DNA from 4 places in the Hydrogenophaga sp. L310 genome. Region 2 is predicted to be linked to each of the others. Evidence: predicted binding sites of a transcription regulator. Region 2 holds the regulator's gene; each other region holds the start of a gene.
What was found. Region 2 encodes FNR, which switches genes on or off when oxygen is low (the NO sensors DNR and NnrR bind a similar motif). Its sites were predicted from a motif close to TTGATNNNNATCAA; they were not measured.
Positions count from the first base shown of each region.

Region 1 (2,196 bases), on a different contig from region 2:
GAAAACCGTCTGCGCCGCGGTGTGTTCACCAGCGTGCCCGAACTCGTCGCTGCCATCGATGAGTACGTCGCTCACCACAACACCAACCCCAAACCGTTCATCTGGACCAAGAGCGCTCGCGATATCTTGCAGAAGGTCATTCGCGCCAATCGTCACTTAAGTTCCAAACAGAATGGAACACTGCACTAGTCCCGACGCCTGCGCGACGCGGCCGAGGTCGGGGCCGGTGCACGTCCCCGACAATGGTTCTTTGTCTTTTTTCAGGAGCATTTCCCCTATGAGCAGCATTCAAACCGTGGGCATCATCGGCTCGGGCACCATGGGCAACGGGATCGCCCAGGCCTGCGCCACCAGCGGCATCCGCGTGGTGATGGTCGACATCGCGCAGACCGCGATCGACAAGGGCCTGGCCACCATCGCGGGCAGCCTCGACCGCCTGATCAAGAAGGAAAAGATCAGCGCCGACGACAAAGCCAAGGCGCTCGGCCTGATCCAGGGCAGCACGAACTACGACGACCTCAAGGGCGCGCAACTCGTCATCGAAGCCGCCACCGAAAACGAAGGCCTCAAGGTCAAGATCCTGCAGCAGCTCGACGGCCTGCTGGCACCCGAGGTGATCGTGGCCACCAACACCAGCTCCATCAGCATCACCAAGCTGGCCGCCGCCACGCAGCGCCCCGACCGCTTCATCGGCATGCATTTCTTCAACCCCGTGCCCATGATGGCGCTGGTGGAGATCATCCGCGGCCTGCAGACCAGCGACGCCACGCACGACGCCGTGAAAGCCATGGCCGAAGCCCTGGGCAAGACGCCGATCACGGTGAAAAACGCGCCCGGCTTCGTGGTCAACCGCATCCTGGTGCCCATGATCAACGAGGCTTTCTTCGTGCTCGCCGAAGGTCTGGCGACGCCGGAAGACATCGACGCCGGCATGAAGCTGGGCACCAACCAGCCCATCGGCCCGCTGGCGCTGGCCGACATGATCGGCCTGGATGTGTGCCTGGCCGTGATGAACGTCTACATGGCCGAATACAACGACAGCAAGTACCGCCCGGCGCCGCTGCTGAAAGAAATGGTCGCTGCCGGCTGGCTGGGCCGGAAAACGGGCAGGGGCGTGTACACGTATTGACCCCCGCGCCGTTTCGCGTCACCCCCAGGGGGCGATGCTGGCGGCCCGGCAAGCCGGTTCCGCGACATCCTTGGATCGGGCACGCGCGCCGGATGCAATCTGGGCTGTGTGATGTCCATCGGAAGCCCGCTTCAGCGGGCTTCTTGTTTGAGCAAGATCAACTTGCCGCAGCGCAGCATTTTCATAATGAACCCAACCCAGTGAACAGGAGTTCCTCATGTGTGCCGCGCCCGTCTCCATCGCCGTTTTCGAGTTCCTCGACAACACCCATCAGGAAATCCAGAGCCAGATCAAGCTGCTGCATGCGCTGGTGGACGCCATCGAAAACGAAGGCCTGAACCAGGCCAACCGGGCCCGGGCACGCCGCGTGCTCGACTATTTCAATGGCGAAGCGCGCCAGCACCACCTGGACGAAGAAAAACACATCTTCCCGGCCTTGCTGGTCAGCCAGGACGCCGAGATCGTGCAGGCTACCGAACACCTGATCCAGGACCACGGCTGGCTGGAAGAAAACTGGATCCAGATCGCCCCCTCGCTGGAGGCCGCCACCGGCGGCAACCTCTGGTTCGACACAGCGGAACTGCGCCACGCGCTGGATGTTTTTGAAGCGCTCTACCTGGACCACATCCTGCTTGAGGAGTCCATCGCCTACCCGGAAGCGAAAAAGCGGCTTGCCGCCCTCGACACCGCCGGCATGGGTCGCGAAATGGCCAAGCGCCGCGCCCTCAAGCACAATGAGGTCCGTTCGCGGACCTGAGCCGCACCCATGACGTGGCAGAACGTCCCCGAAACTGCACGCCGGACGGGCTGCGCGTAAACTGCCCCGCTCCACAGCATGGGCCACGACCCCGTTGGCCGAACGGACGAGCATGAGCACTTACGACTTCGATCTATTCGTCATTGGCGGCGGCAGCGGTGGCGTGCGCGCCGCCCGCATGGCCGCCCAGCGCGGGGCGCGCGTGGCGCTGGCCGAAACCCTGGGGCAAGACGGCCTGGGCGGCACCTGCGTCAACGTGGGCTGCATCCCCAAGAAGCTCTACAGCTACGCCGCGCACTACGCCGACGCA
Region 1 covers NZ_JBVPZA010000013.1:72,664-74,859, reverse strand. Annotated here, with positions in the region: gene AC0GNO_RS19130 (IS630 family transposase) at 1-189, shown strand, start outside; gene AC0GNO_RS19125 (3-hydroxybutyryl-CoA dehydrogenase) at 278-1,129, shown strand; gene AC0GNO_RS19120 (hemerythrin domain-containing protein) at 1,347-1,886, shown strand; gene gorA (glutathione-disulfide reductase) at 1,999-2,196, shown strand, end outside.
Region 1: AC0GNO_RS19120 (hemerythrin domain-containing protein) is a predicted target of FNR. The motif match lies at 1,277-1,290, and genes of this name have one in related genera.

Region 2 (2,196 bases):
ATTCTCTATGAACACCACAATACTCAAAACACCGGTCAATGAACAGCTCCCGATTCCTTGGTGGCGCGTTCCCCACATGTGGCTGGTGGTGGGGGGGCCATTGGTGGTTGTTGTGGCCGCCATCATCACGGCCGTCATTGCAGTGAAGGGCGCAGACCCGGTGCTCAACAAGGCCGACTTTGAGCGCGACCTGAAGGCGGCCCAGATGCTGGACGGACAAGCTCGTGCCGAAGCGCTGATTCAACTTCAACCGGCTCACCAGGCTCGGAACCACGCAGCCTCCCCTGTGGTGCCACCGACGAAGTAATAGCGCGTGCTGCGACTATCCCAAGCCATGGCCTGAACGACTATGCACCGGTTATGCCCGGAATCGATCACAACAACACCCGAGGAGAAACAGGAATGACGGCTCAACGATGGATGTGGATTGCGTGGCCCGCATTTTTGGTGGCGGCGGTTCTGGAGATGATCGTGTTTGCCATGATCGATCCGAGTGATCTTCACTGGTTTGGGGCTCCTCTGGAGTTGTCTCGTCCAGCGGTCTACACGCTGGCATTTTTCACCTTCTGGATCGTGGCCATGGTGTCGAGTGCACTCACCTCTTTGCTGTCCATGTCACCTTTTGAAGTGAACCGGTGTCCTGTCCCGCCGGATCAGCGGCCGCGGGATTGTGCCAAGAATGAATCTTGTTCCTGAACGCTCCTGCAGATCTCCAAAATAAAAAACCCCAGCGGAGTGTTTCCAGCTGAGGCTTCCTGTTGGGACAGATGTTGGGTTCAGTGACCGGTCGGGGGGGGCACGATCAGCTTGAGCCCTTCGGTGTTTTTGATGTGGACGTAACGCTGTTTGACCTCGATGATGCCTTCGTCCACGAACTTGGAAAAAGTGCGGCTCACCGTCTCCAGCTTCATGCCCAGGTAGCTACCAATTTCTTCGCGTGTCATGCGGAGAATCAGCTCGGACTGGGAGAAGCCGCGGGCGTGCAGGCGCTGAACCAAGTTCAGCAGGAACGCCGCGAGGCGTTCTTCTGCGCGCATGCTGCCAAGCAGCAGCATGACACTGTGGTCGCGCACAATTTCGCGGCTCATGATCTTGTGCACATGGTGTTGAAGGGTGGTGAACTCTCGGGAGAGTTCCTCGACTTGATCAAACGGCATCACACAGACTTCAGCATCTTCCAGTGCGATGGCATCGCAGGAATGGCGGTCGCTCACGATGCCATCCAGGCCGATGATCTCTCCGGTCATCTGGAAGCCGGTCACTTGATCCCTGCCATCGGCCGTGGTGACACAGGTTTTGAAGAAGCCGGAACGCACCGCGTAAAGCGAGGTGAACCGGTCACCCGTACTGAAAAGTGCCGACCCGCGTTTGATGCGTCGCCGCGCCGAAATGACATTGTCGAGCTTGTCCATTTCGTCTGGGTTGAGACCCATGGGTAGACACAATTCTCGCAGGTTGCAGCTCGAACAGGCGACTTTGATGCTTTGTGCGTCCATAAATTATCCGGAAATCGGTGGTGAGCTTAACGCATAGCTGGGACTTGTGTCGAGGAAATGACCGCGCGCCAGGCCCTTCGTGGGAGCGATGGCTTGCGAACACACCGGGGCTTGATCAAGATCAAGGGAGGATCTGCGAGCCTGGTGCACATTCGGGGCTCAGCATTGGAGAACAGTTTGTGAGTCACGCCATTTCCGATGAATTGCTCAAGCGATTCGATGTTCCCGGTCCGCGGTACACGTCGTACCCGACAGCTGACCGCTTTGTGGAAGCGTTCACCGAGGGCGACTATATACAAGCGCTGGAGCAGCGCAGAGCCGGCTCGTTGGCCCTTCCGCTCAGCATCTACGTACACATTCCGTTCTGCGAGTCGGTCTGCTATTACTGCGCCTGCAACAAGGTCATCACCAAACACCACGAACGGGCGGCCGAATACCTGCGCTACCTGTCACGTGAGGTGGAGTTGCAGGTCCAGCATTTTGGGAAGGGGCACAGCGTGTCCCAGTTGCACCTGGGTGGCGGCACGCCTACCTTTCTGTCCGATGCAGAGCTTGAGGATCTCATGACGATGATCCGGCGCAACTTCAAGTTGGTGCCGGGTGGCGAGTACTCGATCGAGGTGGATCCCCGGACCGTGACCGACCAGCGGCTTCAGACCTTGGCGAGACTGGGCTTCAACCGTCTCAGTTTTGGTGTCCA
Region 2 covers NZ_JBVPZA010000001.1:41,525-43,720, forward strand. Annotated here, with positions in the region: gene AC0GNO_RS00195 (nitrogen fixation protein FixH) at 8-307, shown strand; gene AC0GNO_RS00200 (hypothetical protein) at 403-696, shown strand; gene fnr (fumarate/nitrate reduction transcriptional regulator Fnr) at 777-1,496, opposite strand; gene hemN (oxygen-independent coproporphyrinogen III oxidase) at 1,676-2,196, shown strand, end outside.

Region 3 (2,196 bases), on a different contig from region 2:
GCCAGACGACAGGCCAAAACTTTCGGCCAGCTCCGGGGTCAGGTCCTGAGGCTCCACACCGATCCAGCCGCGAGTGACCTGGCCGTCGCGCACGATGGCATCCAGGACACTGCGCGCGGTTGAAGTCGGGATGGCAAAACCGATGCCCATGGACCCCCCCGAGCGCGAGTAGATGGCGGTGTTGATGCCCATCAGGTGGCCATTGATGTCCACCAGCGCACCGCCCGAGTTGCCCGGGTTGATGGCCGCATCGGTCTGGATGAAGTTTTCAAAGGTGTTGATGCCAAGCTGCGTGCGCCCCAGCGCGCTGACGATGCCGCTGGTCACGGTTTGCCCCACACCGAAAGGATTGCCGATGGCCAGCACCTGATCGCCGATGGAAAGGGCGTCGGAATCTCCCAGTGTGATCACCGGCAGTTCCTTCAGGTCGACCTTCAGAATCGCCAGATCGGTTTCGGGATCGGTCCCAATCACCTGTGCTGCGCTTTTTCGACCATCGTTGAGGATGACCTCGATCTGGTCGGCTTCTTCAATCACATGGTTGTTCGTCAGGATGTAGCCCGCAGGGCTGACGATCACACCCGAACCCAGACCCGCCTGGGGCTGTGCCTTGCCCTGTTCGCCGAAAAAGAAGCGGAACCAGGGGTCTGCATTCGGGCTCCCGGCTTCGGCTGCTTTGCTGGTGTTGATACTCACCACCGCGGGCGATGCAGCTCGCGCAGCAGCGCTGAAGCTGTTGGTCGCAGGCAGGGAAATCCTGGGTGCAGGGGCTTCCAGCACTGGGACCACTGAAGTGAATGTGGGCTTGCGGTTCAGCCACTCGGGTTTGAGTGTGGCAACCACAAAAAAGGCTGCCAGCAGCACGGTCACGGATTGGGCAAAAACCAGCCAGAGTCGTTTCATGTCGGATCAGTGTGTACAAGTCTTGGGTCGCAGGCACCTGAGTGTGGGCCATCCCGCTTGACCTGATTGTGCTGCATATGGCATCTTGGGTTCAGAGTTCAACCGGTTTGATGCACGTCAAGGCGGGGGATGCCCGCAACGGTTGCAATGGCGGCCTATCACGCAAGGAATGGAGCACACAATGAAAGCCATGGTGGATCTTTTTTCAACCGACTACGGCCTGTTCAGCATCGCCGGCATCATTTTCATGATCGGTATGGCGATCTGGTTTTACCGCTTTTTCATGCGAAAGATCTCTGAAGCCGAGCGCGCGCAGGGTTCCCAGCGCTGAGTTTTCGCGCATTTGAGCGCGACCCGTCACCAGGGCGCTGCTCCACACAGGGGCTGTCAGAATAAGGTCAGTGCTTGGCAGACATATCGTGCGTTTGCCAGTTTTGACTCCTTGTTGACTCCCTGTTTATGAACCCTCCAGATTCCCACGTCACTCGCGCGGCCTTGCTGGCGTCTTTTGACGAACTCCTGCAGCCTGCGTTGTTTCGCGACCATGGCCCCAACGGTCTGCAGGTGGAGGGGCGGGCTGAAGTTCGGAAACTGGTTTCCGGTGTCACCGCGAGTCTGGCCTTGATCGACGCGGCCATCGCGGAGAACGCCGATGCCATCCTGGTTCATCATGGTCTTTTCTGGCGAGGGCAGGATGGGCGGGTCACCGGATGGATGAAGCAACGTCTGTCGCGCCTGCTGGCACACGACATCAACTTGTTTGCGTACCATTTGCCGCTTGATGCCCACCCCACTCTGGGCAACAACGCGCAGTTGGCCCGACACCTGGGTATTGCGCTGCGCGAGGGTCCCGACCACCGGTTTGGTGAACAGTCTCTGGGCTTCCTGGGGCTGCGCTCCATGGCCTCTGCGTCAGCGCTGGCTGATCATGTCGCCTTGGCACTGGGTCGGCCGGTCACGCTGGTGGCTGAGCCGGACCGGCCCATCGAGTGCGTCGCCCTCTGCACCGGTGGCGCTCAAGGATATTTCGAATCCGCCATTGCGGCCGGCGCTGACGTGTTCATCACCGGCGAAATATCGGAACCACAAGCCCACTACGCCCGCGAATGCGGCGTGGCCTATATCGCCTGCGGGCACCATGCGTCCGAGCGTTACGGGGCACCGGCTGTGGCGGGACATGTCGCCACAGAGCTTGGTTTGCGGCATATTTTTATCGACATCCCCAATCCGGCCTGAGCCACGGTTACCGCATGAAATCATCAGAGCACCCGTCTCCCGCACCTCGCCGCCCTG
Region 3 covers NZ_JBVPZA010000004.1:221,765-223,960, reverse strand. Annotated here, with positions in the region: gene AC0GNO_RS09775 (S1C family serine protease) at 1-903, opposite strand, end outside; gene AC0GNO_RS09770 (DUF3149 domain-containing protein) at 1,085-1,234, shown strand; gene AC0GNO_RS09765 (Nif3-like dinuclear metal center hexameric protein) at 1,363-2,139, shown strand; gene pdxA (4-hydroxythreonine-4-phosphate dehydrogenase PdxA) at 2,154-2,196, shown strand, end outside.
Region 3: AC0GNO_RS09770 (DUF3149 domain-containing protein) is a predicted target of FNR. The motif match lies at 1,011-1,024, and genes of this name have one in related genera.

Region 4 (2,196 bases), on a different contig from region 2:
TGCCATGCGGGCAACAGCAGCACCAGGCCGAAGTGCGGCATGGGCACCAGATGTTCACCCACACGGCCGGTGCGCGTGGTCTTGAACGGTTCGCCCAGGTGCAGCGAGATCTGGTGGCTGAAGAAATCAAAATCCACCCAGGTCTCGGTGCTGCGCCCTTCGGCGCAGCCGAGCACACCGCCATAGAAGCGGCGGGCTTCGTCCAGGTCGGTGACGTGGAACGCGAGGTGGAACAGGCTGCGCGCGGGAAGGGTCTGGTGGCTGTGGGTCGGCATCCCGGCAGGATAACAAACCCCTGCGAATTTGCCGTGCAGACGCTGGCGTTGGGCTCAGCGCTGCGTGGGGTCGCCGGCGTTCTGGTCGTGCTTCAGGAAATACTGGCGCGCCATGGCCACCAACTGGCGGTCAGAGGGGTGGTCAGCGGAAACCACATCGACGATGGCGCTGGCGATGTCCTTGTCGTGGCGTTGGCAATGCGCGCGGAACTCGTCCTTGGCCTGTGCAGGGCCGGCGACCAGAATTTCGCGCACGCCCTGGAGCGCCTGTGCGACCTCGTGGTAGAAGTTTTCGTCGGCCGAGTCGTGCCCGCCTTCGGGGGAGTGGCTGCCACCGGCCGCGGGGCCGCGACCGTGCATCAGCTGGTGCGAACCCACATGGCCACCGGTGGCTTTGTGGTGCGAGCGGGACTTGATGTTCTCGGACTCGACATGTTCACGATCGAACATCAGCACATGGGCCTCGCGGCGATCCATCCAGACGACAGCGTGAAAAGTGGGCATGGGAAAACCTCCGAAAAAATAAGTGAAAGGGGCGCGGGGTCGGTGCGGTGGGTGTCAGACCTGCTCGGCCTTCTCCTGGCAGGCGACGCATCGCAATGCGGTCGGGTTGGCGTGCAGCCGCGCGGCGGCGATGGCAACGCCGCAGTCGATGCACAGGCCGTAGCTGCCGTCGGCGATGCGTTTGAGGGCCTCATCAATCGCCACCAGCTCGGCGGACTCACGCTCTTCCAGTGCAAAGGCCAGGTCGCGCTCGGTCTCGGCAGTGGCCCTGTCATCGCTCGCGGACTCGCGCGCTTCGGCGGCCGATTCGGCACGGCCGACCTTACCGCCCCGCTGGGCGCGCAACTGGGCCAGCACCTCGGTGCGCATCTGCTGCAGTTGGCTGGCATAGGTGTCGGAAATGTTCTGGCTCATGCTGACTCCTCTGGATTTTTGAGAGGGGGTTTCCGGAAGAATCTCCCAACCCCACGGACCCATCTTGCGCCTGCTCGCCGGGACGGGTGTTGACACACGTCAAGCGACCTTGGCCGCAAGAGGGCGAGCCGGGCAATCCCCCGGGTAAACACGGCGCAATCGATGGCGGTTTGGTGGGGCAAACGGAGCAGAATCGACGGGACCCTGGCCCGGATTTTGGGCGGGCACGCCCGATTTCAACGGAGAGACCCATGAACACTGTCGACTACAGCCGCTACCAGACGCTCGCCATTGCCCGCCGTGGCCCTCCCGTGGACGGCGTGCCCTCGGTGCTTGACATCCAGATGCGCGCCGACGGACCTGGCGGCAATGGCAAGCTGCCCACCGCCGGCCACGAAGGCCACTGGGAACTGAGCGAGATCTGGCGCGACGTGGGGCGCGACGACAGCGTGCGCTGCGCCGTGCTGCGCGGCAGCGGCCTGGGTTTTTCGGGCGGCGGTGATCTGGCGCTGGTGCAGGACATGGCGACCGACTTCGATGTGCGCACGCGCGTCTGGAAAGAAGCGCGCGACCTGGTCTACAACGTCATCAACTGCGACAAGCCCATCGTCTCCGCCATGCACGGCCCGGCCGTGGGCGCGGGCCTGGTCGCCGGCCTGCTGGCAGACATTTCCATCGCCGCGAAGTCCGCGAAGATCGTCGATGGCCACACCCGCCTGGGTGTGGCGGCGGGCGACCACGCGGCCATCGTCTGGCCGCTGCTCTGCGGGCTGGCCAAGGCCAAGTACTACCTGATGCTGTGCGAGCCCATCAGCGGCGAAGAGGCCGAGCGCATCGGTCTGGTGTCGCTCGCGGTGGACGACGACGCGTTGCTCGACAAGGCCTACGAGGTGGCCGACCGGCTGGCCTCGGGCAGCCAGACCGCGATCCGCTGGACCAAGTATTCGCTGAACAACTGGCTGCGCCAGGCCGGCCCGGCGTTCGACACCTCGCTGGCCCTCGA
Region 4 covers NZ_JBVPZA010000009.1:144,786-146,981, forward strand. Annotated here, with positions in the region: gene AC0GNO_RS16040 (VOC family protein) at 1-275, opposite strand, end outside; gene AC0GNO_RS16045 (hypothetical protein) at 330-779, opposite strand; gene AC0GNO_RS16050 (TraR/DksA family transcriptional regulator) at 834-1,193, opposite strand; gene AC0GNO_RS16055 (enoyl-CoA hydratase/isomerase family protein) at 1,445-2,196, shown strand, end outside.
Region 4: AC0GNO_RS16050 (TraR/DksA family transcriptional regulator) is a predicted target of FNR. The motif match lies at 1,283-1,296, and genes of this name have one in related genera.